3 regions of the Mesorhizobium sp. Cs1321R2N1 genome follow, and region 3 is predicted to be linked to each of the others. Evidence: predicted binding sites of a transcription regulator. Region 3 holds the regulator's gene; each other region holds the start of a gene.
What was found. Region 3 encodes PhoB, which activates phosphate uptake and scavenging genes when phosphate is short. Its sites were predicted from a motif close to TGTCATNNANCTGTCAT; they were not measured.
Positions count from the first base shown of each region.

Region 1: the regulator PhoB is predicted to act here: its motif matches at 4,308-4,324, upstream of O7A61_RS16035 (LTA synthase family protein).
Region 2: the regulator PhoB is predicted to act here: its motif matches at 7,471-7,487, upstream of O7A61_RS24435 (acid phosphatase).

Region 1 is NZ_JAPYKP010000055.1:3,849-13,946, forward strand. It holds gene mltG (endolytic transglycosylase MltG) at 1-477, opposite strand, end outside; gene fabF (beta-ketoacyl-ACP synthase II) at 580-1,842, opposite strand; gene O7A61_RS16020 (acyl carrier protein) at 1,877-2,113, opposite strand; gene fabG (3-oxoacyl-[acyl-carrier-protein] reductase) at 2,336-3,073, opposite strand; gene fabD (ACP S-malonyltransferase) at 3,131-4,084, opposite strand; gene O7A61_RS16035 (LTA synthase family protein) at 4,330-6,291, shown strand; gene O7A61_RS16040 (pilus assembly protein) at 6,334-7,974, opposite strand; gene rpsF (30S ribosomal protein S6) at 8,439-8,927, shown strand; gene rpsR (30S ribosomal protein S18) at 8,927-9,175, shown strand; gene rplI (50S ribosomal protein L9) at 9,391-9,975, shown strand.
Region 2 is NZ_JAPYKP010000123.1:6,380-16,477, forward strand. It holds gene O7A61_RS24400 (AraC family transcriptional regulator) at 287-1,246, opposite strand; gene O7A61_RS24405 (VOC family protein) at 1,627-2,046, opposite strand; gene O7A61_RS24410 (hypothetical protein) at 2,348-2,473, shown strand; gene O7A61_RS24415 (aminotransferase-like domain-containing protein) at 2,480-3,649, opposite strand; gene O7A61_RS24420 (GNAT family N-acetyltransferase) at 3,834-4,292, opposite strand; gene O7A61_RS24425 (hypothetical protein) at 4,639-5,130, opposite strand; gene O7A61_RS24430 (DUF922 domain-containing Zn-dependent protease) at 5,189-5,815, shown strand; gene O7A61_RS24435 (acid phosphatase) at 5,868-7,400, opposite strand; gene O7A61_RS24440 (cytochrome-c peroxidase) at 7,611-8,840, shown strand; gene O7A61_RS24445 (SDR family oxidoreductase) at 9,084-9,788, opposite strand; gene O7A61_RS24450 (helix-turn-helix domain-containing protein) at 10,097-10,098, opposite strand, start outside.
Region 3 is NZ_JAPYKP010000024.1:48,655-58,752, forward strand. It holds gene O7A61_RS09530 (PAS domain-containing protein) at 1-2,138, shown strand, start outside; gene pstS (phosphate ABC transporter substrate-binding protein PstS) at 2,672-3,727, shown strand; gene pstC (phosphate ABC transporter permease subunit PstC) at 3,794-4,777, shown strand; gene pstA (phosphate ABC transporter permease PstA) at 4,781-5,632, shown strand; gene pstB (phosphate ABC transporter ATP-binding protein PstB) at 5,629-6,432, shown strand; gene phoU (phosphate signaling complex protein PhoU) at 6,458-7,165, shown strand; gene phoB (phosphate regulon transcriptional regulator PhoB) at 7,185-7,874, shown strand; gene O7A61_RS09565 (ROK family protein) at 7,877-9,124, opposite strand; partial or broken gene O7A61_RS09570 (substrate-binding domain-containing protein) at 9,395-10,098, shown strand, end outside.

The DNA.
Region 1 (10,098 bases), on a different contig from region 3:
CGAGTACATCACCGACTTGCCGCTCTTCAGGAGTTCCATGATGTCGCGCATGGATGCCCTGGGCTTGATCTCGTATTCTCCGGCCTTGAGTGCCGAATCGTTGCCGAAGGCACGCACGCCGAGGCGGAATACGCGGGCGTCGCTGATCAGTCCGCGGCGCTCAAGCTGGTCGGCGATATCCTGGACGCCACTGTTGGGCTTGACGAGGAAAGTGTCGCCATTGGCGGCAGGGCCGGGCTCGGTAAACTCCTGCTTGCCGAAATAGAGGGCCACGCCCGCCGCCAGAACCATCAGCATCACCGAGGAGATGACGAAGTTCATGAACACGACGACCTGGCTGCGCGAAGCGCGCGAGCGTTTCGGCGGCGGCGTTCCGGCTTCCGGCCGCAGCGCCTCGCTGGCCGTCTTCGGCACGATCGGCCCGGTATTCGCCGGCCTTTGCCCGAATTCTCCGTTGCCTGACGGATTTGTGTTCATTTCGCCCTACCGTTCGATCTCTCAACGAATCCCCTGCGGCAGAGTAGGGGCGAATATGGCAAAATTGACGGCACGCCAAAGCATTGCCCGGCAACCGGACCGTCAGCCATTATACCGCTGGAAGACGAGCGAGGCGTTGGTGCCGCCGAAGCCGAAGGAATTGGACAGGGCTACGTCGATCTGGCGAGGGCGTGGCTTGTTCGGCACCAGGTCGATCGCGGTTTCGCGTTCGGGATTGTCGAGGTTGATGGTCGCCGGTGCGATATTGTCGCGGATGGCGAGGATCGAAAAGATCGCTTCGGCCGCGCCGGCTGCTCCCAGCAAATGGCCGATCGACGACTTGGTCGACGACATTGAAATCTTGGACGCCGCATTGCCGACCAACCGCTCGACAGCGCCGAGTTCGATCGTATCGGCCATGGTCGAGGTGCCGTGCGCATTGATGTAGTCGACATCGGCTGGCGTAAGCTTTGCCCGGTTCAGCGCCGCCGTCATGCAACGGAAGGCCCCGTCGCCATCTTCTGCCGGTGCGGTGATGTGATAGGCGTCGCCGGTCAGGCCGTAGCCGGTCACCTCGGCGTAGATCTTCGCGCCACGCGCCTTGGCATGCTCGAGCTCTTCCAGCACGACGACACCGGCGCCTTCGCCCATGACGAAGCCGTCGCGGTCGCGGTCGTAAGGCCGCGAGGCCGTTTGCGGGCTATCGTTGCGCTCGGTCGAGAGTGCCCGGCAGGCGGCGAAGCCGGCGAGCGAAAGCCGGGTCACCGGCGATTCGGCGCCACCGGCCAGCATGATGTCGGCATCGCCGAAGATGATCAGCCGGGCGGCGTCGCCGATGGCGTGCGCGCCGGTCGAGCAAGCGGTGACCACAGCGTGGTTGGGGCCTTTCAATCCGTGCCGGATCGAAACCTGGCCCGACACGAGATTGATGATATTTCCGGGAATGAAGAACGGGCTGATGCGGCGCGGCCCGCGTTCCTTGAGGATGATCGCGTTCTCGGCGATGCCCTCAAGACCGCCGATGCCGGAGCCGATCAGCACACCGGTGGCGCAACGCTCCTCCTCGGTGGAAGGCTGCCAGCCGGAATCCTTCAGCGCTTCATCGGCGGCCGCGATCCCGTACAGGATGAAGTCGCCGATCTTGCGAAGTTCCTTCGGCTCAAGAATGGCTTCGGGATTGAGCGTGCCGTTGGAGCCGTCGCCACGCGGAATGACGTGGGCGATCTTGCAGGCAAGATCGTCCACCTCGAACTCGGTGACGCGCTTGGCAGCGCTGCGGCCGGTCAGCAGTTCCTTCCAGCCGTGCTCGAAGCCCATACCGAACGGTGAAACCAGGCCAAGGCCCGTGACGACGACACGCCTCATCGCAGGTCCTCCCCGGTGATGACTGCCGAAAGCGTCAGGCCGAAGCCTTGTCGATGTACTTCACCGCATCGCCGACGGTCAGAATGGTCTCGGCTGCGTCATCGGGGATCTCGACGCCGAATTCTTCTTCGAACGCCATGACCAGTTCGACCGTGTCGAGGCTGTCAGCGCCCAGATCATCGATGAAGCTCGCCTGCTCCGTCACTTTGTCGGCATCGACGCCAAGGTGTTCGATGACGATCTTCTTGACGCGCTCTGCGGTGTCACTCATTTGGGCATCCTCGTCTTTTGTTTGTCTGTCTTCGTTAGCGGGCGGAATGCCGCTAATCAAGCTGAAAGATGGTCCTGCCGGAAACGCAACGGCCACGGACCGGTTTTTGCCCGAACCGCCGGGTTGCGGGCCGCATTACACGAAAAATAGCCAAGGTCCAAGCCGAAATGGTGGGTTTTCACAGCGCGGCGATGTTACCGCGGACCTCGCTCAGATCCTCGCTCAGATCATCGCCATACCGCCATTCACATGAATGGTCTGCCCGGTTACGTAGGCGGCCTCGTTCGAAGCCAGATAGGCAACGGCGGACGCCACTTCGGCACTGGTGCCCATGCGCTTCGTGGGGATCGCCGCCATGATCGCCTCTTTCTGCTTGTCGTTGAGCTTGTCGGTCATCGCCGATTCGATGAAGCCCGGAGCGACGCAGTTGACGGTGATGTTGCGGGTGGCGATTTCCTGCGCCAGCGACTTCGATAACCCGATCATACCGGCCTTGGAGGCACAGTAATTCGCCTGGCCGGGATTGCCGGTCACGCCGACCACCGAAGTGATGTTGATGATGCGGCCATGGCGGCGGCGCATCATCGGGTGGGTCAGTTCACGGGTCAGCCTGAAAACGGCGGTGAGGTTAACCTCCAGCACCGTATCCCAGTCGGCGTCCGACATGCGCACGAACAGGCCGTCCTTGGTGATGCCGGCATTGTTGACCAGAATGTCGACGCCCTCGAGATCGGCCTCCGCCTTCTGGCCGAGTGCCTTGACCTCGTCGCGGTTCGACAGGTTGGCCGGGAACAGCTTGACCCGGTCGCCCAGTTCGGAGGCCAGCGTTTCCAGTTTCTCGAGGCGCGTGCCGTGCAGGCCGACGATCGCGCCCTGCGCATGCAACACCCTGGCGATCGCCTCGCCGATGCCCCCCGATGCGCCGGTGACAAGCGCCTTGCGGCCGGTCAATTCGAACATTTTTGTCTCCAGGTTGAGAAGAGGGCATCCCGTATAGGGATGGTATCAAATGGCGTTTTATGCAAGCGCCGCCAATGCCGCCTCGACCTCGGCCGCGGAACCTACAGAGGCGGTGGCGATGTCGCGGTTGATGCGCCGCGCCAGGCCCGAAAGCACCTTGCCGGCGCCGATCTCGTAAAGCGTGGAGACGCCGTTGGCTCCGAACCATTCCACCGTTTCGCGCCAGCGCACGCGGGCAACCACCTGTTCGACCAGACGCCGTGCGATCTCATCGGGGTCACTGGTCGGAGTGACGGTGACGTTGGAGACGATGGGCACGACCGGCGCGGCCCTCGCGACGCTCGACAGCGCCTCGCGCATGATCTCGGCCGCCGGTGTCATCAGCGCGGAATGGAAAGGCGCCGAAACCTGCAGCATCAGGGCCCGTTTGGCACCCTTTTCCGTGCACAGTCTCGCCGCCAGTTCCACCGCGGCTCTCGTGCCTGATATGACCAGCTGGCCGCCGCCATTGTCGTTCGCCACCTGGCAGGCGGCGGCCTTGCCAGCGCCCAGGGCGGCCTCGGCACAGGCAGCTTCGACATCGGCCTGCTCCAACCCGATGATCGCCGCCATGGCGCCCTCGCCGGCCGGCACCGCCGCCTGCATGGCGTTGCCGCGAATGCGCAGCAGACGGGCGGCATCGGCAACGGAAACGAAGCCGGCGGCGGCGAGTGCCGAATATTCGCCCAGCGAATGGCCGGCGACATAGGCGACCTTATCCTTCAGCGAGAAACCGCGCGCTTCCAGCGCCCTGATCGCCGCCAGCGATACCGCCATGAGGGCCGGCTGCGCATTGGCCGTCAGCGTCAGGGTTTCTTCGGGACCTTCCCAGATCAGCTTCGACAGGTTTTCGCCGAGCGCGTCATCGACTTCCTGGAAGATCCTGCGCGCCTCGGGAAAGGCATCGGCGAGATCCTTGCCCATGCCGACAGCCTGGCTTCCTTGTCCTGGAAAGGTGAATGCGACGGCCATGCGGGGGCTCCCCAGACTTGTTTTGCTTGACTGATACTACGAATTTTCCCTGCCTGTGACGCAAGGCAGGCCGCCAAGTCAAGCCCGGTTCAACCCGGAGCCGAACCCGAACCATGCGCCGAGCGCCTGTTCCCAAAGGGCTTTGCGACGATCACACCTGATGAAAACCGCTCACGAATCGTTTGCTGGCTCTTCTTATTTCCGCCATAGGCGCTAGCTTTGCGTGACAATTATATGACAATCGAATGACGTGGATTGTCTTGGGGTGGGAAGTTAAAGTGGCAAAGAGCTTCAAACGTGCCGGCAACGCCGCGCCGCAGTTCCTGGAAGACGATCCGTCCACCGGCTATCTGCCGGGCCGGCGATGGCCGGTCGTCCGTTACGGGCTGATCAGCCTGGCGATCTCGGCAGTGCTGGTGTTCGCCATCGAACTGATCGTGCGCGGCGATGTTGCCGGCACCGTTTCCTTCTTCCTGCAGCCGTTCAAGCCGGGCTGGACAACCATCGTCGTGTTCGCGCTGGTCCTGATCGGTCTCGACGCGGTGCTCGGGCGCAGTCATCAGAGCCTGATGATCGTGGCGCCGCTGACCCTGTCGCTGGCCTTTGTCGGCCACCAGAAATCGCATTATCTCGGCGATCCGCTCTACCCCACGGATTTTCTCTATGCCCGCCAGATCTTCGCCCTGCTGCCGCTGCTGGTGCGCGAGCGGCCTATGACCGCGCTCGCCATGGTCGCGGGCATCGTCGCGGGCCTGTCCCTGCTCGTCTACGGCTGGCGGCTTTGGCGCCGCAAGGTTCCAGCCCTCAGCCACAAGGGCCGCCTTGCCCGGCTGACGCTGGCGGTGCCGCTGCTCGCCTTCTTCGTCTCGATCATGGACTACGCCACTTTCTCGTGGACGCGGGACCGGCTGCAGATCATCCCCATCATGTGGGACCAGAAGGAAAACTACGCCTCCAACGGCTTTGCGCTCGCCTTCGCACTCAACGTGCCGATGGCGCATGTCTCGGCACCACCAGGCTATTCCGACAAGGCAATTGCGGCCATTGACCGAACCAATGTGACGGCCTCGGTGCCTACCGAGAAGCCCGACATCATCGTCGTCATGAGCGAATCCTTCTGGGATTCAACCAAGCTGCCCGGCGTCACCATCACCCCGGATCCGATCCCCAATGTGCGGGCGCTCCGTTCGGGCTCGATGTTCTCGCCCGAATTCGGCGGCATGACCGCCAACATCGAATTCGAAGCGCTGACCGGGTTCTCGAACGCCTTCCTGCCGGCCGGCAGCATCCCCTACCAGCAATATGTACGCACCCCGACGCCGTCGATGGCGACCTTCCTGAAGAGCGAAGGCTATAGGGCACGCGCCATCCATCCAGGCACAAACTGGTTCTGGAATCGCGGCGCGGTCTATGCCGATTTCGGCTTCAACGACTTCAAATCGGAAGAGACGCTGCCGCCCATGGAAAAGCGCGGACCGCTGGCATCCGACGCCGCGATGACCGACGAGATCATCCGCGAAGCCGACGCCAGCGACGACCCGGTCTTCTTCTTCGCCGTCAGCCTGCAGAACCATGGCCCGTATGAACCGAACCGCTATTCGAACCCGACCCACTCGGTGCAAGCCCCGATCAGCCAGTGGGCGCGTGACTCGCTGATCTCCTACGCCGAGGGTTCAGCCGACGCGGACCGCGGCCTCGAGCGGCTGATCGAATGGGCCAAGACGCGCGAGCGGCCAACGATTGTCGCCTTTTTCGGTGACCACCTGCCGCCGCTCGGACCGGTCTATGTCGAGACCGGCTTCCTGAAGGACAATGTCGCGCCACGCAAGGAACCGACGCCGGAGGCGGCTCTCGAACACCACGCGACACCGCTGATCATCTGGTCGAACCGCTCGGGCCCGGTCGAGAATCTGGGGACGGTGAGCCCTGCCTTCCTGCCCTATCATATCCTCACCGCCGCGGGCATCACCCACCCCTACTACACCGGTTTCCTGGGCGACATGCGGCAGCGCTATCGTGTCGTCGACCGCAATTTGTTGCTGACGCCGACGGGCGAGGCCACGTCCGACTGGGCGCGACAGAAGGAGATCGACCCGGCGATCCGCGATTTCCGTCTGTTGCAATACGACATGATGTTCGGCAAACGCCTCGCGGCACCCGACTTCTTCCCTGAAACGGTCGACAAGGTTGTCTCCCATACCAGTTGAGCCGACCGGTCGGCTCAGGCCCGATGCTTTCGGGCCATGGGTTCAATTCGTCAATTGCAGCTTCGAGAACTTGTTGGCGATCTGCAGGAACACGTCCGGCAGTTTGGTCGGGTCATTGACGGCATAATAGTTGCTCGGGTCGGAAGCGCAGGCGCTGTAAAGCGTGCGGTTGGCGGGCGTGTCGGATTGCAGCACCAGGGTGTAGATTTGCACCCCCTCGTTCTTCAACTGCGTGCAGACGCTCTTGGTCCAGCCGTCGACATTGCGGGCCGCCGTCGCCTGGTTATCCGACCCGAAGCGGCCACCCGCCAGATAGCCATAGGATGTGTAGTCGGATTTCGTCGGCTGTTCGCTCGCACCATAGACGACATTCTCACCGTCGGTGAGCAACAGCACGATCTTGCTGATGCCAGGCGTCTTCCACGGCGCCCCGTCGGTATAAGGCGGAGCGGGCGACAGCACACGCATGCCCCACGACAGGCCCTCCGACACATTGGTGCCCGAGCCGTTCCACTCGGTCATCTGGCTTGCCGCCTGGCGCAGCTTGTCGAAATCTTCGGTCAAGGGAACGACAGGGGTCGGGCAGGAACGGTTCGGGCCAACGGTGACGGAAGTTCCTGTCTCGGTGATAAGTTCCTTTTCTGGCGCCACATATTTGGCGACTTTTTCCTTGGTGGCTTTGTCGGGATCGCTGCCGAGGCCGCTGAAGTCGATGCCGAGCCGGTTGTTGCCTTTTTGTTTGTCCAGCTTGACCGTGTCGCCGGTGTCGGCGAGATAAGAATTGTTGTAGTATTTTGCCTCATTGCCATAGGTGCTGGACGGCATCTGCGCATCTCCGGGATCATCCGGCGCAAAATAGGGAACGAACAGCGTGTCGGGCTTGGTCGGGTCGGGCGGCGTGTCGGAAATGTTGTAGGCGCCGGGCCGCGCCTCCACGCAGCCCTTCCATCCCGTGTCGTTCCATCCGGGCTCGGCCCATCCGGTGTCCTTGAGCTGCTTGAACAGCGCCATGTGGTTCGGGCGTTTGCCGTCGATGACGGGGAAATTTATGCCGTTGGTCGAGGATTTGCCGTCCATATCGATCCAGGACGGGTCGAACCCGTCGCCGTTGACGTTGACGGCCGTGACGAATGGCACCAGTGAGGCACGGACCTGGCGCGTCGGCGATTTTGTCGATTCGAGAGTATCGAGCAATGATTTGGTCGCGGCCCTGAGCGCCGTCATACGGGCGCCGCGCATCGAGCCGGTATTGTCCAGCACCAGCACGACTTCGAGCTGATTGTTCGATTCGACCGCCGAGGCATCGACCACGATGTGCTTGCTCTGGCCAAACAGGAAAGCGAAGTTCAGATTGACGTCGGCCGAGGCGACCGCCTTGGTCTTGATGAAATTGACGCCCTTGTCGACGGTCAGCGTCGCCTGCGCGTTGACGAGTTCGCCATGCCCGGCGATGTTTGCCTGGAAATAGCGGTTGAAGGCGTCGGTGCGGGTAATGTCCAGATCGCCAAGATGCGACGAGGCAAGGTTTGCGGAATCGAGCGCATTCTGCAGGTTGCTCTTCGCCCGCATCATGGTCGAGACATCGGTCGCGAAGGCTACGGCTGACAGAATGGCTGGCAGCCCCAACCCCATCAGAAGCGCGAAATTGCCGCTCTTCGAGCGCCAGAATCTGTTGAGAAGCATCCTTACCCCCGGAAATGCCTGCCGCTTGATATGCGCGGTTGCCCGGTCTTTTGCATGTTGCATGATGAATCGACCGTTGACGGTGGGGCTCAACCCGGCGCAAGCTGATGTTGTGGTTAAGCGCCGGTTGCTGGGAAAACCGCCAGGCCTTGCGCGCGCCGCGGGTTGATTTTCTGGCGGCTGCGACATCGGGGATGCCGCTTGCCCTTGCCTTATCAGCGGATTGCTGTATAGACGCCGCCAATCTGCCGGTCCCAGCTGGGGGCTGAACGGAGGGCCGGAGGTTTTTTCTAGAACCTTCGTGTGATGCCAGAAGCGCTTCCGCCTCCCGTGTCTCCGCTCTCGACCGTCTCGTCATGCTCCTTTCTTCCCCGCGCCTTTCGAGGCACACGCGGGTCAGAGAAGTTGCAGAGGCTTTTGCCGCCGGGAACCGGGAGAGAAACGAAGAAAGGCACTGATACATAATGGCTCTTTACGAACATGTGTTTCTTGCCCGGCAGGACCTCTCGCAGCAGCAGGTCGATGCGCTTGTCGAACAGTACAAGGGCGTCATCGCAGCAAATGGCGGGTCCGTCGGCCGGGTCGAGAACTGGGGACTGAAGTCCCTCACCTACCGGGTCAACAAGAACCGGAAGGCATACTACACGCTGATGGACCTCACCTGCCCGCCGGCGGCGCTCAACGAGATGGAGCGCCAGATGGGTCTGTCCGAGGACGTGCTGCGTTTCCTGACCATCAAGGTCGAGGCGCATGAGGAAGGCCCTTCGGCCATGATGCAGAAGCGCGAAGAGCGCTCCGAGCGCGGCGGCTTCGGCGATCGCGACCGTGGCGATCGTCCGGCGCGCAGCTTCGGCGACCGCGGCGATCGTGGCCCGCGCTCGTTCGGCGATCGCGAAGGCGGCGACCGTGGTCCGCGCCGTCCGCGCGAAGGTTTTGAAGGGGGTGCAGAATAATGGTCGACATCAACCAGATCCCGACCCGGCGCCCTTTCCATCGCCGCCGCAAGACCTGTCCGTTCTCCGGCGCCAACGCACCGAAGATCGACTACAAGGATGTGCGTCTGCTGCAGCGCTACATTTCCGAGCGCGGCAAGATCGTGCCGTCGCGCATCACCGCCGTTAGCCAGAAGAAGCAGCGCGAGCTCGCCAAGGCGATCAAGCGCGCCCGCTTCCTCGGCCTGCTGCCCTACGTGGTTCGCTAATTCTTCCGAACGGGCGGTTCGCCGCCCGTTCCTTATCGCCGGCCATGACGGGCATGACCGGTTAGGCATCAAATCCCGAGTTGAGGTCAAAACCTCTAACTGCCGCGACAGGCAGGACAGCGACACCGGCGGCAACGCCCTTTTGCTTCCTGACCTGTTCCAGAGAATTCGGCGCCGGCCTTGTGGACGGACGCCCAACCAAAAGGAACATAATCATGGACGTCATTCTTCTCGAACGCGTCTCCCGCCTCGGCCAGATGGGCGATACCGTCAAGGTCAAGGACGGTTTTGCCCGCAACTTCCTGCTGCCGCAGGGCAAGGCGCTGCGCGCCAACGAAGCCAACAAGAAGAAATTCGAAGGCCAGCGCGCCCAGCTCGAAGCCCGCAACCTCGAGCGCAAGTCTGAAGCCGCGCAGGTTGCCGAAAAGCTCGACGGCAAGAGCTTCATCGCCGTTCGCTCGGCCGGCGAGACCGGTCAGCTCTACGGTTCGGTGTCGACGCGCGACATCGCCGATCTGCTGATTACGGAGGGCTTCACGGTCAACCGCAACCAGATCCAGCTCAACCAGCCGATCAAGACCATCGGTGTCACCAATGTGGCGATCGCCCTGCATCCGGAAGTCGAAGTCACCATCACGCTCAACATCGCCCGCACGGCCGATGAGGCCGAACGCCAGGCCAAGGGCGAGACGCTGACCACCGCCGAAGCTATTTACGGCGACGACATCAACGACAATGCGCGGCCGGAAAACTTCTTCGATCCGAATGCCGAGTTCGAAGGCGGCGAAGAAAACGCCTGATCGCACAGGTCCGAGCCACTCGGACCACCGCTTTCCAGCCATTTCTGGACCAATGCCCGGGCCTCTCGCCCGGGCATTTTTGTGCCAAAAGGAACTTTTCGAAACCCTATATATTGATGCAGA
Region 2 (10,098 bases), on a different contig from region 3:
CAACGGCGCGGCGACACGGATCGCCCTGGTTGATTTCTGCATAAAAAAATCGGTTCTCCACGGTGGGCAAGAGATGTTCTGTTCGGGATGTTATTGAGAAAGGCGGCGCGCTTTGCTTCGCCGATTCCCGTCCGCCATTTTCACGGTTAGCACCGGATCCACCGAATTGGCAACGCAGGGCAGCGATCGGCAAAGCTGATCGGAACCAGTCTTCGCCATCTCGAGCTGCTTGCGAACGTGCCGGCGCGGGAAGGCTGGTTGCGATTCAATGAAACGATGAATCGCTCTACCTGGCGCCACTCGGCGTCGAGCCGAAGCGGCGGCGGAAACAGCGATTGAAATAGGAGACGTCGGAAAAGCCGCTCAACAGCGCGATCTCGCTGACCCGCATGCTGTCGTTGCGCCGGTCGCGCAGCATGCGATGAGCTCTCTGCAGGCGCAGTTCGAGAATATGCTCGGCGAAACTGGAGCCCGTTTCCTGCAGGAGATCATGGACATAGCGCGCGGAAAGCCGCAAATGCTGGGCGATGTGCTGGGCCGAGATGGCGGGATCGGCGAAGTTGTCCCGCATCTTCTGCAGGATGGCCTGCAGCCTTGCCGCGCGCAGGCCGCGCACGCCCGCCAGCTCGGCGATCTCGCCCTTGGCGCCGGTCGCCAGCCCGATCAGGTCGACGATCGTCTCGGTGGCGTGGGCGACAAGGTCGGGCGAGAGCAATGCCGGTCCCGCTTCCAGGAAGCCGCAATAGCGCTTGAGCATATCGAGCGCTTCATTGTCGGCGCCGATGGTCAGCGCCAGGCGATCCTCGATATGGGGGAAGGCATTTTCCAGGATTTCGCGGGGCACCACGACATTGGTCCAGACATTTCGGTCGCCGCCGGTCATTTCCAGCGCTTCCGAAGCCGAGACCAGCGCGCCTTCGCCCCTGCCGATGCTGTAGTCGCGGCCGGTCTGCACGCCGCTCAGCTTGGTGTCGCCGTCGTTGACCAGCAGCAGGTAGCCGTCGCGGCCGTCATCGGCGATGTTGCGTGTCTTGCGGCTGGCATGCCTGATCGTCCCTGCCATGCGCCCCAGCACCAGCGGCCCGATGGCGGTGGCTTCGATATCCGCCTGGAACGGCACGTTGCCGGAGATGGCGTATTCGACCGACCATATCTCCGCGACATGGATGTCCTGCCAGAGCGCGAAGCGCGCGCGGTCGTCGAGATGCGGCGGCAGGTCGACCGACGAGAAGACATTCTTTTTCAACGACCAACCGGCCTTTCCCGCGCACGCGTCTTCCCTGAAGCCGCACCGTATGGGAGCGATTTGCCTCTTGTCCAGAGGCGGCGTTATCCATGCCCTGCAGGACAATTTCAGTGCCGCCCAGATCAAGGGATCCGATCCGATTCGCCGGCCCCGCATTCGATTTCCAAAATACCAGGAATGCGGGATGGGAATCACCCGGCCTCGCCTGGTGCGGCAACCCGCGAGCGGTCACGGCCTAGGATGTGTTGAGATTCAGGTCAGGCCGAGCCGAAAATGGTGGATTCCGAGAACCGGAGCGGAGCGTACGTTTGGGTACGTGAGCATCGGAAGCGCAGGAAGCCGGCATTTGCAGGCCGACCTCACCTGAATATCAATACACCCTAGAACGTGATCTTCACGGAAGCGGCACTCCGGTTGGCCGGGCCGTGGTGGACGGCCTCGATGTTGTTGCCGTCCGGGTCGAGCAGGAAGGCGGCATAATAGCCGGGATGATAGGGCCGCTCGCCGGGCGCCCCGTTGTCCGTGCCCCCGGCCTCGAGCCCGGCCTTGTAGAAGGCATCGACCATGGCGTGATCCCTGGCATGGAAAGCCAGATGATGGCGGCCGGTCAGCTTTCCCTGTGCGGCCCGGCTGTCGACGCTGGAGATGAACAATTCGTCCGCCCAGAAATAGTCCTCGCCGGTGCCGCCGATCGGTATACCGAGCACCTGGAAGAGCGCCTCGTAGAAACGCCGGCTGGCGGGGAGATCCCGGACCACGAGCTGGAGGTGGTCGATGAGCCGGCCGCGATGCAGTTCCATGAAAGCTCCTCCTCGCAAGGAAAGCTCCTCCTCGCAAGGCCTCGAATTTAGGCGCCGGCGGCAAGGCGTCAACGCGGAGCGCGTGCATCTGCTGACAACCAGCGACAATTTTTTGGACCCGACGGAACTTTTCGGCTGACCGGAAGTTTGGTGGCGCGGCGGGAGGATGGCGATTGGATTGTTTTCAGAGGTTTGAAGCGCTGGTCGACAGCGCCGGCGCCGACGACATCGAGGAAGCGAACGCATTGCTGCGCCGGTTCAAGGACAGGTCCGAAAAGACGGCGCGGCCATCGACGAGTTCATGCTGGACTTCAAGACATTGGTCTTCGTCGTCGAAACCGGCCAAGAGGAATTCCAAAAGCCGATGCGCAAGCTCGCCCGCGCCAGGCTCGCGAAGCTCAAGCAACTGGTGAACGTGCCGGCGTAAGCTTGGCTAACCCTTGAGCAGCGCCGCCAACCGTGGAATGCCCTCGCTCACCGCGCGACGGTCGGCCAGCGTGAACGACAGCCGCAGCGTGTTGCGGCCGGTGCCGTCGGCGTAGAAGGCATTGCCGGGCACGAAAGCGACGCGCGCCTCCTTCACCGACCGCGCCAGGAGTTCCGTGGCATCGGTGCCTTCCGGCAGCGTCACCCAGACGAACATGCCGCCTTCCGGGCGGCTCCAGCTCACGCCCTCCGGCATATTGACTTCCAGCGCGCCAAGCAGGCCGTCGCGGCGCTCGCGATAGGCGCCGATGAGTTTTTCCACCTGGCTGTCGAACACGGATTCGGCGACGCGGTGCATCACCATCTGGTTGACCGACGGGCTGTGCAGGTCCGAAGCCTGCTTCATCAGCACCAGTTTTTCGACCACGTGGCGCGGCGCGCAGACCCAGCCGACGCGCATGCCCGGCGACAGGATTTTCGAAAACGAGCCGCAATAGAGCGTGCGCGCCTTGTCTATGCCGCCGGAGCGCGCGCAGTCGAGCGCCAGGATCGGCGGCACACCTTCGCCGTCATAGCGCAGCGCCCGATAGGCGGCGTCCTCGATGACGGCGATGTCGAGCTCGCCGGCAAGGTCGAGCACGGCCTCGCGCTGCTTTCGGTCCAGCGTGGCGCCGGTCGGGTTGGCGAAGTCGGGCACCAGATAGGCGAATTTCACCCGCCCGTCATTGGCGGCGGCAGCGGTATGGTAGGCCGCCGGCGTCATGTTGCCGCCTTCGGGCCGCAGCCGGTCGTAGCGCGGCTCGTAGGCGTTGAAGGCCTGCAGCGCGCCGAGATAGGTCGGCCATGTCACCAGCGCGGTATCGCCCGGCGACAGGAACAGCTTGCCGAGATAATCCAGCGCCTGCTGGGAGCCGGAGGTGATGAAGATGTTGGCCTCGTCGCAGGCAATGCCGAGCTTGCCCATCTGCCCGGCAAGCCAGCGCCGCAGCGGCAGATAGCCTTCCGAAACCTGGTACTGCAGGGCCGCCCCGGCTTCCGCGCCGCCCAGCACATCGCCATAGGCATCGCGGATGGCGTCGGACGGAAACAGCGACGGATCGGGAATGCCGCCGGCGAACGAAATGATGTCGGGCTGGTCGAGCAGCTTCAGCAACTCGCGGATTTCCGACGCCTTCATACGCGACGAGCGCGAAGCCAACAGGTTCAAAAGGGTCAAGACATGCCTCCCCGGCGTTTTCTTATATAGGTCAACCTGACTGACCTATATCTGGTTTGCCGGGCGATTTGAATAGTGCCTGAAAGGCTTCCGCTATACGCCAGCCGCCGCCAAGCCGGAACCGGCGACAGCGTGCGCGCGTCCGCTAAAGGCTCTTCTTGTAACCAATATGGCTGGCGGTGAAGCCCAAGCCTTCATAGAAGCGGTGGGCGTCCGCCCTGCCCTTGTCGGTGGTGAGTTGGACAAGGCCGCAGCCGCGTGCCCGGCATTCGTCGATCGCCCATTCGAACATCTTCTTGCCCATCCCGTCGGAGCGCCTGCCGCTGGCAACGCGAACCGCCTCGATCTGCCCCCGCCAAGCACCCTTGCGCGAGAGCCCGGCAAGGAAGGTGATCTGCAAGGTGCCGATCACCTTGGCCCCATCCACAGCCACGGCAAGCAACTGGTTGGGATCGGCGTCGATGGCGTTGAAGGCATCGAGATAGCCTTGCGCCAACGGCAACGAGGCATCCTCGCGGGTCGCCCCCAGCGGATCGTCGGCGAGCATGGCGACGATGGCTGGCAGGTCGGAGGCGTGTGCCTTGCGGAATTGGATGTTGGCCATAGCGGATGAGATACGGCCAGCCGTCCCCGGCGGCAAGGTTCAGCTCCCCCTTCCCCCCTTGTGGGGGAAGGTGGCCTCGCGAAGCGAGGTCGGATGAGGGGTGTTCCAGCTTGGCAACATGCTTCTCGCGACACCACATTACGCTGAATTATCAACGGATTATTTCTTTCGGCACCCCTCATCCGTCTCGGCGCTACGCGCCGATCCACCTTCTCCCACAAGGGGAGAAGGAAGAGGCATCATCGCTCGCGAAGTTGGATGTGATGGGATAGTGGCGGGCTGACGTTCAGATGTCAGGATGACGACAATATGGATAGCTGCCACAGCTGCCGCACAGCACCACCAATCAATCCCCATCCCCCGCGGGCTTGGCCTTGCCGCACCGCGCCAGCACCTTGCCGATGGCCGCGCTCGATCCCTTCAGCGGAAAGCTGATAGCGCCATATTTGGCCGCGCTGACCGACACGTCCCCCTTCGAGCGCAGCAGGTCGAGCAGCGGATCGGCCTTGGCGAGATCGACCACGAAATAATTGTACATTTCCTCCAGTTGCAGCGTCTTGGTCACCGTCTTGCCATCGGCCTTGAAGTCGAACGAACCGCTGATGCCCAGTTCCAGCTGCGGGCCGCTGGCACCCAGGTCGTAGCTCAGAACCGGATTGTCGAAGCAGGTCAGCATCAGATGCGCGTCGCCTTTCGGCCCGCCGCAGACGGAAGCCGTCAGCACGCTGCCGCCCTCGTCTTCTTCCATCTTCGCGCTCCAGCCGCAGGACGCGGCAAAGGCCGGCTGCGCGCCAAGCAATGCCGCCAAGGCTCCGGCGGCAACGACATATCTTTTCATGACTTCCCCCTTCGGGCATTTGCAGCACCCGCCGGCAGCATATAGGAAAAGCCTTTGAATGGCATTGCATGTGCAGGGCGCCTTGGTGTTGAGAGCTTGTATTCGCCTGTGTCTTGTGACAGCCGCCCTGGTGGCCTCGCCGCTCGCCGCGCAGGCCGAATGGAAGCCGGTCGAGAAGGTCGAGACCTACGCCATTTCAGGCCAGTCCGGGCTGGAGCTCTACCGGTCGATCGGCCAGAACGGGCCGAATGCCGGCATTGCCCGCGCCATCGCCCACACCAATTTCAAGCTGACCTGGACCAGGGATTATCAGGCGCATGCCGGAGCCTGCGTGCTGGTTTCGGCGAAGCCCAAGCTCATCATCACCTATACCTTGCCCAGCCCCTCATCGCCGCTGTCCTCCGCCATCCAGAAGAACTGGGAGGTTTTCCTCGCCGGCGTCAGCGCCCACGAAAAGGTGCACGGCGCGACCATTGTCGACATGGCGCGCAAGATCGAGGCGGCGACAGTCGGCCTGACCGTTCCCGACGACCCAAAATGCAGCAAGATCCGGATCGAGATGACCAAGCGCCTGTCCGCGCTCTCGCAGGCGCAGCGCCAGGCAAGCCGCGATTTCGACCGCATCGAACTCGGCCAGGGCGGCAATCTGCAGAAGCTCATTCTTGCCCTGGTGAATGGCGGCTGAGAAGGCCACCGCGCCCCGCGGCGCGGCGGCATATCCGCGGTTCGGGTCGGGTCTACCGGCTGAGGTCCAGTGCCGCGCTCAGATCCCCCATTGGCGGCTCGCCATTGGCGGCCAGCGCCTTGTCGCGGGCAACGATGCCGGTCAGCACCGGCAGGTCGTAGCGCGCGGTGATGAAGCGCAGGATCGACGTCGTGTCGTATTGCGTGTGGTCGACCGTGCCCATCCTGGCATAGGGCGAGACGATGAAGGCCGGGATGCGGTTGCCCGGGCCCCAGCGGTCGGCCCGGGGCGGCGCGACATGATCCCAGAAGCCGCCATTCTCGTCATAGGTGACGACCACCAGCATGTGGCCCCATTGCGGGCTCTTCTCCAGATGCGAAACGAGATCGGCCAGATGCCGGTCGCCGCTAGCCACGTCGGCATAGCCGCCGTGCTCGTTGAGATTGCCTTGCGGCTTGTAGAAGGCGACCTGCGGTAGCTTGCCGTCATCGATCGCCTTGATGAACTCGGCGCCATCCAGGCCGCCGTCCCTCAGATGCTCTGTGCGCGCGGCGGTACCGGGCGCGTAGGCGGCAAAATAGTTGAAGGGCTGGTGGTGGAACTGGAAGTTCGGCACCGGCGTCGCGTTCTTACCGTCGAGCGTTGCCTGCCAGGCGCCGGCATACCAGGCCCAGTTCACCCCCTTCAGCGACAGCAGATCGCCGATGGTGATGTCGTGCTGCGGCGGCAGCGTGGTGGGCGCGGCCGGGTCGGCCAGCGCCTTGTCGCCGCCCTCGGCCGGCTTGTTGGCGCTCGGCTGATAGGGCGGCTGCATGGTGTTGACGGCATGGAAGTCGGGCGTGATGGCGCCGTCATTGACGAATTTCGGTACGCCGCCCAGTGCCGAGGCCGGCGAATTGTCGGCGACCTTCAAGGTTGTGCCATCGGCTTCGACCACGGCGATCTGGCCCTTGATCGGACTGGTGTCGGCGTGGGGGTAGACCGGCGTACAGGCGCAGGCGAGCTGGAAATGGTTGAGGAAGGAGCCGCCGAAGGCGCCCTGGAAGAAATTGTCGGCCAGCACATACTTCTTCGCGACCTGCCACATCGGCAGGATAGAGCCGTCATAATGGCCCATGACAAGGCCGCCGGAATCGGCCCAGGCGACGAATTTGTCGTTCTTGCCGCCGTCGATCTGCATCTGCTCCTGGTAGAAGCGGTGCCACAGATCATGGGTGATGACGTTGGTGCCTTCGTTGAAGCCCTTGGGATCGTCAATGGCGAAGGCGGCGTTGGCCAGATGCGCGGTCTCAGCCTCCGTCACCACGGGCGTGACGCCCTTTCCGGTCAGCCCGCCCCAGGTCGGCGGCAGCTCGGTGAGCGGCTTGCCGTCGCGGTCAAGCTGCCGCGCCTGGTCGGCCGAGACATTGGCCAGCCCATTGGCGCCGGGGAAACCGCCATAGAGATTATCGAAGCTGCGGTTTTCGGCATAGATGACAACGACGGTGTCGATCTTGTCGAAGCCCGGAGGGGCGGCATTGGCCGCGAGGGGAAGCAGGGCCGAACCGGCCAGGCAGAAGGAAGTGAGGAGCTTGAGCCTCGTCATCGGGAAGACCTCGTGGCTTGACTGTGGCTAGAGGGCGCGGAAACCATAGGGGCAGCTAACGCGGATGCCTTGTCACCTTTGTGACATCCGCCGCCGCGGCGAACACGGTTTCGTGAGCACTGGGGCCGGTCATCAATCCGTTGCACTCCATTCCTATTTCCCGGCCAAAGCGGACCATGCTCCATGACCAGAAGACGATGGAAAAGCCTGATGATCGCGATTGCCGCGATCTCGACATTTGGCTGTGCCGCGCCCGCGAATACGGCGGATGGCGTCCATCCCGGTCCGCTATCGCGCGCGCAAGCTTTCGCACGTGCCGAGGCGCTTACCGCCTTGGGGCGAAAAATGTTCTTCGACCCGGCGCTGTCGGCCTCGGGCAGGCAGGCCTGCTCGTCCTGCCATGATCCGCGCCATGCTTTCGGTCCGGCCTCGGCAGCTCCGGTCGAGATGGGCGGGCCGCATCTCGACCTGCCCGGCGTGCGCGCGGTGCCCTCGCTGCGCTATCTCCAGGCCGCTCCCGCCTTCACCGAGCATTTCTACGATTCCGACGACGAAGGCGACGAGAGCGTCGACAACGGTCCGACCGGCGGCCTGACCTGGGATGGCCGCGCCGACCACGGCACGGATCAGGCGAAAATTCCCCTGCTCTCGCCCTTCGAGATGGCCAACAAGGATGCGGGGGCTTTCACCGCCGCCCTGCGTAGATCGGCCTATGCCGACGAGTTCAAGGCAACCTTCGGCAACGATGTCTTCGACCGCCCGGGCGACGCCTTCGACGCCGCCGCCGAGGCGCTCGGCACGTTCGAGCAGAGCGCCGCCGATTTCTATCCCTATTCCAGCCGCTACGACGCCTTCCTCGCCGGCAAGGCGACGCTGTCGGCGCAGGAACGGCGCGGCCGCGCCCTGTTCGAGGACGAGGCGAAAGGCAATTGCGCCTCCTGCCACCTCAGCGAACCCGCCAATGACGGCGAGCCGCCGCAATTCACCGATTTCGGCTTGATCGCCATCGCCGTGCCGCGCAATCCGGCCATCCCGGCCAACGCCGACCCCGCCTATGCCGATCTCGGCCTGTGCGGCCCGCTGCGCACCGATTTCCACGGCCGCACCGGCTATTGCGGCCTGTTCAAGACACCGACGCTGCGCAATGTCGCGCTGCGCAAGAGCTTCTTCCACAACGGCTACTTCCACGTGCTGCGCGAGGCCGTCGCCTTCTACGCCAGCCGCGACACCGACCCCGGCCACTGGTATCCCAGGAATGCAGACGGCATGGTGAGACAATATGACGATCTGCCAAAGGCTTACTGGGGAAATCTCAACCAGGACCCACCCTTCAACGGCAAAAAACCCGGCGACAAGCCGGCGCTCGACGACACCGAGATCGACGACATCGTGGCGTTTCTGCGGACGCTGACGGATGCGGATCAGGTGGCGGGCCACTGAAGCGTCGGGACGAGCATGGCACCCAAAACGGAACGCCGGCGGGCCAGCGCCCCCCTCTGTCCTGCCGGACATCTCCCCCTCGAGGGGGGAGATCGGATGTCACCATGGCTTTCGCTAATTTTCGGTGTTGAGGAAAAGAACCGGCGCCAAAGCTGCCAATCTCCCCCCTTGAGGGGGAGATGCCCGGCAGGGCAGAGGGGGGCGCTGGCCCGCCGGCGTCTCCAAGAAATCGGACCAAATCCCTCAAAGCGCCCTGATCACGCCCCCATCCACGCGGATACTCTGCCCGGTAATATACCCGGCCCCTTCCGAAGCCAAAAAAGCAATGGTCGCGGCGATCTCCTCGCTCGTCCCGTAGCGCTGCATCGGCACGTTGTCGCGGCGCTCTTCGGTGGTGGGCAGGCTGTCGATCCAGCCGGGCAGCACATTGTTCATGCGCACATTGTCTGATGCATAGGTGTTGGCGAAAATCTTGGTGTAGGCCGCAAGGCCGGCGCGGAACACGGCCGAGGTCGGGAACATCGCGCTCGGCTCGGCCACCCAGGCCGTCGAGATGTTGATGATGGCGCCGCCCTTCTGCTTGACCATCTGCGGCGCCACGATACGCACCGGCCGGATGACGTTCATCAGGTAGACGTCCATGCCGGTGTGCCACTGCTCATCCGTGATCTCCAGGATCGGCGCGCGCGGCCCATGGCCGCCGCTGTTGACCAGCACGTCGATGCGGCCATAGCGCTCCAACGTCAGGTCGGCGAGACGCTGCAGGTCGTCGTTCGACTGGTTGGAGCCGGTGACGCCGAGCCCGCCAAGCTCCTTGGCCAGCGCCTCGCCCTTGCCGGACGAGGACAGGATCGCCACCTTGAACCCATCCGCCGCCAGGCGCTTTGCCGCCGCCGCGCCCATGCCGCTGCCACCGGCCACGATGACAGCTGTTTTTTCTGAATTCATTGGGTTTTCCTCATCGAGTTGGCGGGAGTTTTCAGCGAGTCATATAGCTGGTTTCGTCGGCCAGTTCGAACCAGAAAGACAGAATGGACCTGCAGAAAAACGAGAGCCGGTGGCGCTGCCCCCTCGTTGCCCTGCCGGGCATTTCTCCCCGCATAGTGACAGGGAGAAAAGAAGCTGGCTGCAACGCGGCTCGACTCCTGCAACGCTGATGATTGGCGAAATCACAGATGACAGCGCCCCTCTCCCCGTCTCTATACGGGAAGAGGATGCCGGCAGGCAGGTGAGGGGCAGCGCTGACATTCAGCCTCCT
Region 3 (10,098 bases):
CGGTGCATCTGGTCGGCTCCAGCACCGACATCACCGACGTCAAGGCACGCGAGCAAGCTCTGGAAGAGAGCATGCGCGAGAACGAGGTGTTCCGCAGCCTGATCGACAATGTACCGGTCTCGATCTACGCCAAGCGCTCCGATCTCAGGCAGTTCTATGTCAACAAGGGCTGGTGCGACCTCACCGGCTTCAGCAAGCAGGAGGCGATCGGCAACACCGACGTCGAGATCTTCGGGCCGGATGGCGAGGCCTTCGTGGCCAGCGATCTCGCCGTGCTGCGTACCGGCGAGACCCAGGAGATTGAGGAGACGGTGCGCCTTCCCGACGGCAGCGTCAGGCATCAGTTCGCCCGCAAGGGCGCAATGATCGCCTCCGACGGTTCGCTCTATTTGATCGGTTCGACGACCGACATCACGGAACTGAAGCAGCGTGAGGCGGAGCTCAGCGAAGCGCGTCAGCGCGCCGTGCTCGCCGATCGCGCCAAGTCGGAATTCCTCGCCAATATGAGCCACGAGATCCGCACGCCGATGAATGGCGTGCTGGGCATGGCTGAACTGCTGGCCAAATCCAATCTCGACCCGAAGCAGAAGACATTCACCGACATCATCGTCAAATCGGGCAATGCGCTGTTGACCATCATCAACGACATCCTGGATTTCTCCAAGATCGATGCCGGCCAGCTGGTGCTCGACCCGGCGCCCTTCAATCTCGCCGAGGCGATCGAGGACGTGGCGACGCTGGTGTCTACGCGGGCCAAGGAAAAGGACCTCGAGCTCATCGTGCGCATCGAGCCGCGGCTCGAAAGCCTGTTTATCGGCGATGTCGGCCGCATCCGGCAAATCGTCACCAACCTGCTCGGCAATGCGGTGAAGTTCACCGAAGAAGGCCACGTGCTGGTCGATGTGAGCGGCGAACGAGTTCCGACGGGAACCAGGCTGACGATCTCGGTCACCGACACCGGCATCGGCATCCCCGAGGAAAAACAGAAACTGGTGTTCGAGAAATTCAGCCAGGTCGACACGTCGTCGACAAGGCGCCACGAGGGCACCGGGCTTGGCCTTGCCATCACCTCGCGGCTGGTCGACCTGATGGGTGGCGACATCGGCGTCGAGAGCGCCGAAGGCAAGGGGTCGACCTTCTGGTTCACGGTGACGCTGCCGGGGGCCGGGCAGCAGAACGGGCAGCGCATCACGCCGGTGGACGTGACGGGCGCACGCGTGCTGATCGTCGACGACAATGCCGTCAACCGCGCCATCCTGACCGAGCAGATGACCTCTTGGACGTTCGATTCCTGCGCGGCCGAAAGCGGCGCCGAAGGTCTCAAGGTGCTGATCGCCGCGGCAGCCTATGGCGTGGCGGTGGATTGTGTCGTGCTCGACTATCAGATGCCTGAGATGAGCGGCGCCGAAATGGCGCGCATCGTGCGCAACACCGAGGGCCTCGCGGACACGCCGATCATCATGCTGACCTCGGTCGACCAGTCGCTTGCCAACACCAGCTACCGCGATCTCGGCATCGACGCGCAGTTGATCAAGCCGGCACGCTCCTCGGTGCTCCTGGAGACCCTGGTCGCGACCATCCAGCGCCATCGCCACGCCACCAACGACCAGGCCGTTCAGCCGCCAGCGAGCGAGGCGCTCGAGATTACCCCGCGGTCGCCTCTGGCGCTTTCCGGGCAGCGCGCGCAGTTGCAGCCGCCGCCGGTTCGTCCCAGGCTGCCTGCCACCGGGGGCGGGCACAGGCTCGATATCCTCGTGGCCGAGGACAATGAGGTGAACCAGATGGTCTTCACCCAGATCCTCGGCGAGACCGGCTACGGTTTCGAGATCGTCGGCAATGGCCGCAAGGCACTCGACGCCTTCGGCACGCTCAATCCGTGCATGATCCTGATGGATGTCTCGATGCCGGAGATGAGCGGTCTCGAAGCGACGGCCGCGATCCGCCTGCTGGAGCAGGAAACCGGTACGCATGTGCCGATCGTCGGCGTCACCGCGCATGCGCTCAAGGGTGACCGCGAACGCTGCCTGGAGGCGGGCATGGACGACTATCTGCCCAAGCCGATCAGCCCCAAGGCCCTGCTCGAGAAGGTCGAGCGCTGGGTCGGCGCCGGCCGTCAGGTCCACCGCAACGCGGGATAGCGCCCGCGTCGCCTGGATTTAGGATCCGGTGAGGCAAATCGAGGGAATCACCAGGGGATTTGCCGCTACTTCCGCGTGCAGTGACTATGGCGCGATCGCGCCATATCAAAGACGGTGTCCAGCCGGAACAATAGTAAAATCGAATTCCGCTCTTCTCAGTTACGGGCGGGAGCAGCGACCGCCTGCAAGAAACAGTGTCACTCTACCCCAACGGACCTGTTTTTGGCGATGGCCCGGCCATGACACGCTCTGGCTGCGAGCAACGCGCTCCCGTCCGGATTTTCTTCACTTGGGAAAGCCCCGTCGAATTCCGGGTGCTTCCACCCGTCGAACGGCTCAAGCCCCTGATTCCGGCGGTAAACTCGGACCGCGCCGCGCAGCGCCCGACACCGGTGCTTTTCCCGGTGCCGGCGACGCGTTACCGGGCTGACATGAAACTGTCATGCGACTGTTATAATCCAAGGCTATTGGCCTCAGCGGGCGCCGGAAAGAAGTGGCGCCGAGAGACCATCTTCCGAACAGGAGCAGGCCACATGAGACATTTCATCCGCTCGGCGGCCGTTGCGATTGCAATGGCTGCGGCGTCCACCCTCACCCTTTCCGCAGCAATGGCAGCTGATCTTTCCGGCGCCGGCTCGACCTTCATCTATCCGGTGTTCGCCAAATGGGCCGACACCTACAAGAAGGACACCGGCATCGGTCTCAACTACCAGTCGATCGGCTCCGGCGGCGGCATCAAGCAGGTCATCGCCAAGACCGTGACCTTCGGCGCCACCGACAAGCCGATGTCCGATGCAGACCTCGAAAAGAACGGCCTCGTGCAGTTCCCGATGGTGATGGGCGGCATCGTGCCGATCGTCAACCTCACGGGCATCAAGCCGGGCGAACTCGTCCTCGACGGCAAGACGCTGGCCCAGATCTATCTCGGCGCCATCACCACCTGGGACGACGCCGCGATCAAGGCGCTGAACCCCTCGCTCACCCTGCCGTCGACCGCGATCGCCGTCGTGCATCGCTCGGACGGTTCGGGCACGACCTTCAACTTCACCGACTACCTGGTGAAACTGTCGCCCGACTGGAAGGACAAGGTTGGTTCGGACACGGCCGTCGAATGGCCGACCGGCGTCGGCGCCAAGGGCAGCGAAGGCGTTGCCAACACCGTCAAGCAGACCGACGGCGGCATCGGCTACGTCGAATATGCCTATGCCAAGCAGAACAAGCTGTCCTACTCCAAGATGGTGAATGCAGCCGGCAAGGTTGTCGAGCCGTCGCTCGAATCCTTCGGCGCCGCCGCTTCGAATGCCGACTTCAAGGGCGCGAAGAACTTCAACGTCATCATCACCAACGAGCCCGGCGACGCCACCTGGCCGATCGCCGCCTCGACCTGGGTGCTGATCCACAAGGCTCCGGACGATGCCGCTGCCACCGGCGAAGCGCTGAAGTTCTTTGCCTGGGCCTACAAGGACGGCAAAGAAACCGCCAAGACGCTCGACTACGTGTCGATCCCCGACAGCGTCGTCGACCTGATCAAGGCTTCGTGGAAGGCCGACATCCAGGCCGGCGGCAAGCCGGTCTACGCTGGCGAGTAACATCACCCGAAGGAGCGCCGCTTCACGCGGCGCTCCTTTTTCTCAACACAAAGAGCCGAGCTTGACATGAGTGCTGTCCAGGAAGCCTTGCCAGCCATTAAGGGCTCGCGCGACGCCATCGTCAGACGCTTCGCGTTAACAGATTCGATCTTCCATGGGCTGACCCGCGCCGCCGCCATTCTCGTGCTGGTGTTGCTTGGCGGCGTCGCCATCTCGTTGTTTGCCGGTTCCTGGCAGGCACTGTCGACCTTCGGCTTCTCGTTTCTGACCAGCGAGAGCTGGAACCCGGTGACGGAGAAATTCGGCGCCCTGGCGCCTATCTATGGCACCATTGTCACATCGGCCATCGCCATCCTGATCGCCGTGCCGCTCGGCATCGGCATTGCCATTTTTCTCACCGAGCTTTGCCCGCGCCCGCTTCGGCGCCCAATCGGCATGGCGGTGGAACTGCTGGCCGGCATTCCTTCGATCATCTACGGCATCTGGGGCCTGTTCGTCCTGGCGCCGTTCCTGCAGACGACGGTGCAGCCCTTCATCATCAGCGTTTTCCATGGCGTTCCCGGTCTTGGCAGCCTGTTTGCCGGTCCGCCCTACGGCATCGGCCTGCTGACCTCGTCGCTGATCCTCGCCATCATGGTGCTGCCCTTCATCACCTCGATCACCAAGGACGTGTTCGACACGGTGCCGCCGGTGCTGAAGGAGTCCGCCTACGGCATTGGCTGCACGACCTGGGAAGTGACACGTCGCGTCGTCATCCCTTACACCCGCATCGGCATCATGGGCGGCGTCATGCTTGGCCTTGGCCGCGCGCTCGGCGAAACCATGGCGGTGACCTTCGTGATCGGTAATGCGCACCGCATCTCGACCTCGCTGTTCGCGCCGGCAACGACAATCTCCGCGACCATCGCCAATGAATTCACCGAAGCCGTCGGCGACCTCTATACGTCCTCGCTGGTAGCGCTTGGCCTGATCCTGTTCGTCATCACTTTCCTCATCCTTGCCATCGCACGCTACATGCTGATGCGCATCGACGCCCGCACCGGAGCCTGACCGATGTCGACAGCCTCGTCGCTTCACAGCCGCCGCAAGACCAGAAACTCGGTGATGATGACGCTGTGCGTCGCCGCCGCGGGCATCGGGCTTGCCTGGCTGGCACTGATCCTCGGCGCATTGGTCTACAAAGGCGCAGCCGGGCTCTCCCTTGATGTGTTTACGCAGATGACGCCGCCCCCCGGCGATGCCGGCGGCCTGCTGAACGCTATCTATGGCAGCGTGGTGATGACGGTCATCGCCGTTATCGTCGGCACGCCAATCGGTGTTCTGGCCGGCACCTACATGGCCGAATACGGCCGCTTCTCGAAACTCACCACCGTGGTGCGCTTCATCAACGACATTCTGCTATCGGCGCCGTCGATCATCATTGGCCTGTTTGTCTACGAATTGATGGTGCGGCCGATGGGGCATTTCTCGGCGATCGCCGGCGCCGTCGCGCTGGCCATCCTGGTCATCCCCGTGGTCGTGCGCACCACCGAGGACATGCTCAACCTGGTGCCGAACGCCTTGCGCGAAGCCGGCACCGCGATCGGCGCGCCGCGCTGGGTGGTCATCAAATCAGTGGCTTATCGTGCAGCACTTTCCGGCATCGTCACCGGCATATTGCTGTCGATCGCCCGCATCTCCGGCGAGACGGCGCCGCTGCTCTTCACCGCGCTCAACAACCAGTTCTGGTCGAGCAATCTCAACGCGCCGATGGCCAGCCTGCCGGTCACCATCTTCCAGTTCGCTCTCAGCCCCTATGAGGAATGGCAGCAACTGGCCTGGACCGGCGCACTCATAATCACATTGACGGTTCTCGCGCTCAGCATCTTTGCGCGCAGCCTGACCGGACGCAGAGAGGACAAATGAGCCAGATGTTGTCTCCAGACATGACGATTGCCACCGAGGCAGCCGCCAAGGCGAAGATCGAGGTCAAGAACCTCAATTTCTACTACGGCCAGTCGAAGGCGCTGAAGGACATCACGTTGTCGCTGCCCGAGCGCAGCGTGACGGCCTTCATCGGACCGTCGGGTTGCGGAAAGTCGACGCTGCTGCGCGTCTTCAACCGCATCTACGAACTCTACCCCAAGCAGACCGCCGAGGGCCAGGTGCTGCTCGACGGCCAGAACGTTCTCGACCGTTCGCAGGATCTCAACCTGCTGCGGACCAAGATCGGCATGGTGTTCCAGAAGCCGACGCCGTTCCCGATGTCGATCTATGAGAACATCGCTTTCGGTGTCAGGCTCTATGAGAAGATCAGCAAGGCCGAGATGGACGGCCGTGTCGAGCAGGCGCTGAAGCGCGCCGCATTGTGGACCGAGGTCAAGGACAAGCTGAACGCCAGCGGCCTCAGCCTGTCGGGCGGCCAGCAGCAGCGTCTTTGCATCGCCCGCACCGTGGCGGTGAAGCCGGAGGTCATCCTGCTCGACGAGCCGGCCTCGGCGCTCGATCCGCTGTCGACCGCCAAGATCGAGGAACTGATCGACGAGTTGCAGGCCGACTACACGATCGTCATCGTCACCCACAATATGCAGCAGGCGGCGCGCGTGTCACGCCAGACGGCTTTCATGTATCTGGGCGAACTGGTCGAATTCGACAAGACCGAGAAGATCTTCACGTCGCCTCGCGAGAAGCGCACGCAGGACTACATCACCGGCCGCTTCGGCTGATATCACGCATACGAGGACCAGGATCATGGCCGAACATACAGTCGCAGCCTTCGACGAGGATCTCGGACAGATCAGCAGGCTGATCAGCGACATGGGCGATCTCGCCGGCACGATGGTCGGCGGCGCCACCAAGGCGCTGCTGAATTCCGACAACGCGCTGGCACAGCGCGTCGTCTCCGACGACGCCATCATGGACGCGCGCCAGCGCGAGCTCGACGACCGAGCCATCACCCTCATCGCCAAGCGTCAGCCGATGGCCGACGATCTGCGTCATGTCGTCGGCTCGATCCGGATGGCGGGCGATCTCGAGCGCATCGGCGACCTTGCCAAGAACATTGCCAAGCGCGTCGGCTCCGTCGGCCTCTCCGCCACGCCACGCGACCTGTCGCATTCGATCGACTCCATGGCGCAGCTGGTGCTGATCCAGGTGCAGGGCGTGGTCGAGGAATATGCGGCCGGCGATGCCGCCGCACTCGCCAAGCTCAGGAATGACGACGAACGCATCGATGTCAAATACACATCGGTGTTCCGCGAACTCCTGACCTACATGATGGAAGACCCGCGCAACATCACGGCTTGCACGCATCTTTTGTTCTGCGCCAAGAATCTCGAACGCATCGGCGACCACGTGACCAACATTGCCGAGAATGCATATTATGTGCTGACCGGCACGCAACTGCCCGCCAACCGTCCGAAGCAGGACGAGACGGCGATGTCGGTGCCGGCGGCTTGACGGCAGGGATGATCAATCGATGATCGCGCCACGCATCATGGTGGTGGAGGACGAGGAGCCGCTCGGCGTGCTCCTCCGCTACAATCTGGAATCGGAAGGCTACCAGGTCGAGGTGGTGACACGCGGCGACGAAGCCGAGATCCGCCTCCAGGAGAACGTGCCCGACCTCCTGGTGCTCGACTGGATGGTGCCGGCGGTTTCCGGCATCGAACTCTGTCGGCGCCTGCGAATGCGGCCCGAGACCGAGAGGCTGCCGATCATCATGCTGACGGCGCGCGGCGAGGAGAGCGACCGCGTGCGCGGCCTCTCGACCGGTGCCGACGACTATCTGGTCAAGCCGTTCTCGACACCGGAATTCATGGCCCGGGTCAAGGCGCTGCTGCGCCGCGCCAAGCCGGAAGTGCTGTCCAGCGTGCTCAAGGTCGGCGACATCGTGCTCGACCGGGAATCGCACCGGGTCTATCGCAAGAAGAGCGAGATCCGGCTCGGGCCGACCGAGTTTCGCCTGCTGGAATTCATGATGCGCCATCCCGGCCGCGTGTTCTCGCGCAGCCAGTTGCTCGACAATGTCTGGGGCGAGACGATCTATATCGATGAACGCACCGTGGACGTGCATGTCGGCCGGCTGCGCAAGGCGGTTAACAATGGCCGTATGCCGGACGTGATCCGCACCATTCGCGGCGCTGGCTACGCGATCCGCGAAGACTGAAATCAGGCTACATTCTTGCCCGGAACGCCGGGCTTCGCCAGCACGCCCGGCGCGAAAATCTCCTGGTCCACGAAGGTCAATGCGCGCATAGCGCAACCTTCGCGGATGAGCGGCAGCTCGTTCGGCTCGGTGTCGAAGGAAATCGATTCCGAATGCTGGCCGCCGGCGGTCTGGGCGATGGCCTCGCGCAAGGCCGGCTCGATCAGGTCGAAGGCGGCGGCGCTGACGCCGACCATGGCGACGGGTGCGGGATCGATCAGCGCGAACAGGCTGCCCAGTCCATAGCCCAGCGCCTCGCCGGCCTTGCGATAGGCTTCGCGCTCCGGTCCGTCTTTCTCCCTTGCCGTCGCGGCGAGTGTCCGCATCTGCGCATCGCTGACATCTGCGACCGGTTCGGCGTCCTCGCCAAGCTGCCTGGCGTTGCGCCAGATGGCGTAGTTGCCGGCATAGGCCTCGACGCAGCCGCGCCGCCCGCAGCGGCAGAGCGCGCCTCCCGGGCGATGGATCATGTGGCCGAACTCGCCTCCCGATGAATGCGTGCCGGTGAACAGCTCGCCCTTCAGCACCAGGCCCATGCCGATGCCGTGCGAGAGCAGGATGGCGATGAAGTCGTCGCGGTAGCGTTCGGGGTCGCGCCAGCGCAGCGCCACCGCCATCATGTTGCAGTCGTTCTCCATGGTGGCGGGGATGCCGAACTCGGCTTCAAGTATGTCGGCGAAGGGAATGTCCGTCTGCGGCGTGATCGGCGACCACAGCATCGCACGCGCCTCGGTGTCAGTGATGCCCTGGATCGCCAGCGCGATGCGGGCAATACTGCGGACGTCGAGATCGGGGTCCTCGAGGCGCCGCCGCACTATTGCCGTGCATTCGCCGATCAGCGCCTCGCGCGACATGGTCAGCGTGTCCAGCCGGCGCTGTTCCTCGGCGACCACCTGGCCGGCATAATCGATGACGGCGACGGACAGGAAATTCAGCGACAGCACCACGGTCATCACAGCCGCGGCCTCGGGGTTGAGGCCAAGGCCAACCTGCGGCCGGCCGCGTTTCAATGAGCCGGCCTCGTTCGGCTTGCCTTCGGTCAGGATACCCTCGCCGATCAGGTCGGCTGATATCGCCGATATGGTCGAGTGGCTGAGGCCGGTGGTGGCGGCGATCTCGGTGCGCGAGGGCTGACCACCCTGACGCACGGCTGCAATCACCATGGCGCGGTTGCGCCGGCGCAGATCGTCGTGGCGGATTCCGACCGACATGTTTACCACATCCTCCCGTCGCCGCGGTTCTTGACACCCCTTCGAACATCTCCGGCAACGGGTCGAATACTGGCAGAAGCGGCAGGAGCTGTCATTTATTTATTGCGGGACCCGAAAAAAGGTACACGGCACCTCAAAATCCATCAGAATCGATGTTGACAGTGTTCCGACGATGGACCAGTGTTTTTTCGAGGCTCGAAAAAATGGAGCCTTTGTGCCGGCCTTCGGGCCAGTTTGGTCGCGCCATACGCGGCGCAGGGAGGATATATCATGACGAGATTCACAGTCGCCATCCTGGCGGGTGTCGCCATGTCGCTGACGCTGGCGTCGGTGGCGCAGGCGAAGGACAAGGTCATCGGCGTTTCGTGGTCGAATTTCCAGGAAGAGCGCTGGAAGACCGACGAGGCCGCCATGAAGAAGGCGATCGAGGCCGCGGGCGACAAGTACATTTCCGCCGATGCGCAGTCCAATCCCGGCAAGCAGCTGACCGATGTCGAAAGCCTGATTTCGCAGGGCGCCAATTCGCTGATCATCCTGGCGCAGGATGCTTCGGCCATCGGCCCGGCGGTGCAGAAGGCGCTCGACGAGGGCATTCCGGTCGTCGGCTATGACCGCCTGATCGAGAACAAGGACGTCTTCTACCTGACCTTCGACAACAAGGAAGTCGGCCGCATGCAGGCCCGCGAGGTGTTCAAGGTGAAGCCTGAAGGCAATTACGTCTTCATCAAGGGCTCGGGTGCCGATCCGAATGCCGACTTCCTGTTCTCGGGCTCGATGGAAGTGCTGAAGGAAGCCATCGACAGCGGCAAGATCAAGAATGTCGGCGAAGCCTATACGGACGGCTGGCTGCCCGCCAACGCCCAGAAGAACATGGAGCAGTTCCTCACCGCCAACGACAATAAGGTCGACGCCGTGGTCGCGGCCAATGACGGCACCGCCGGCGGCGTCGTCGCGGCGCTGACGGCGCAGGGGCT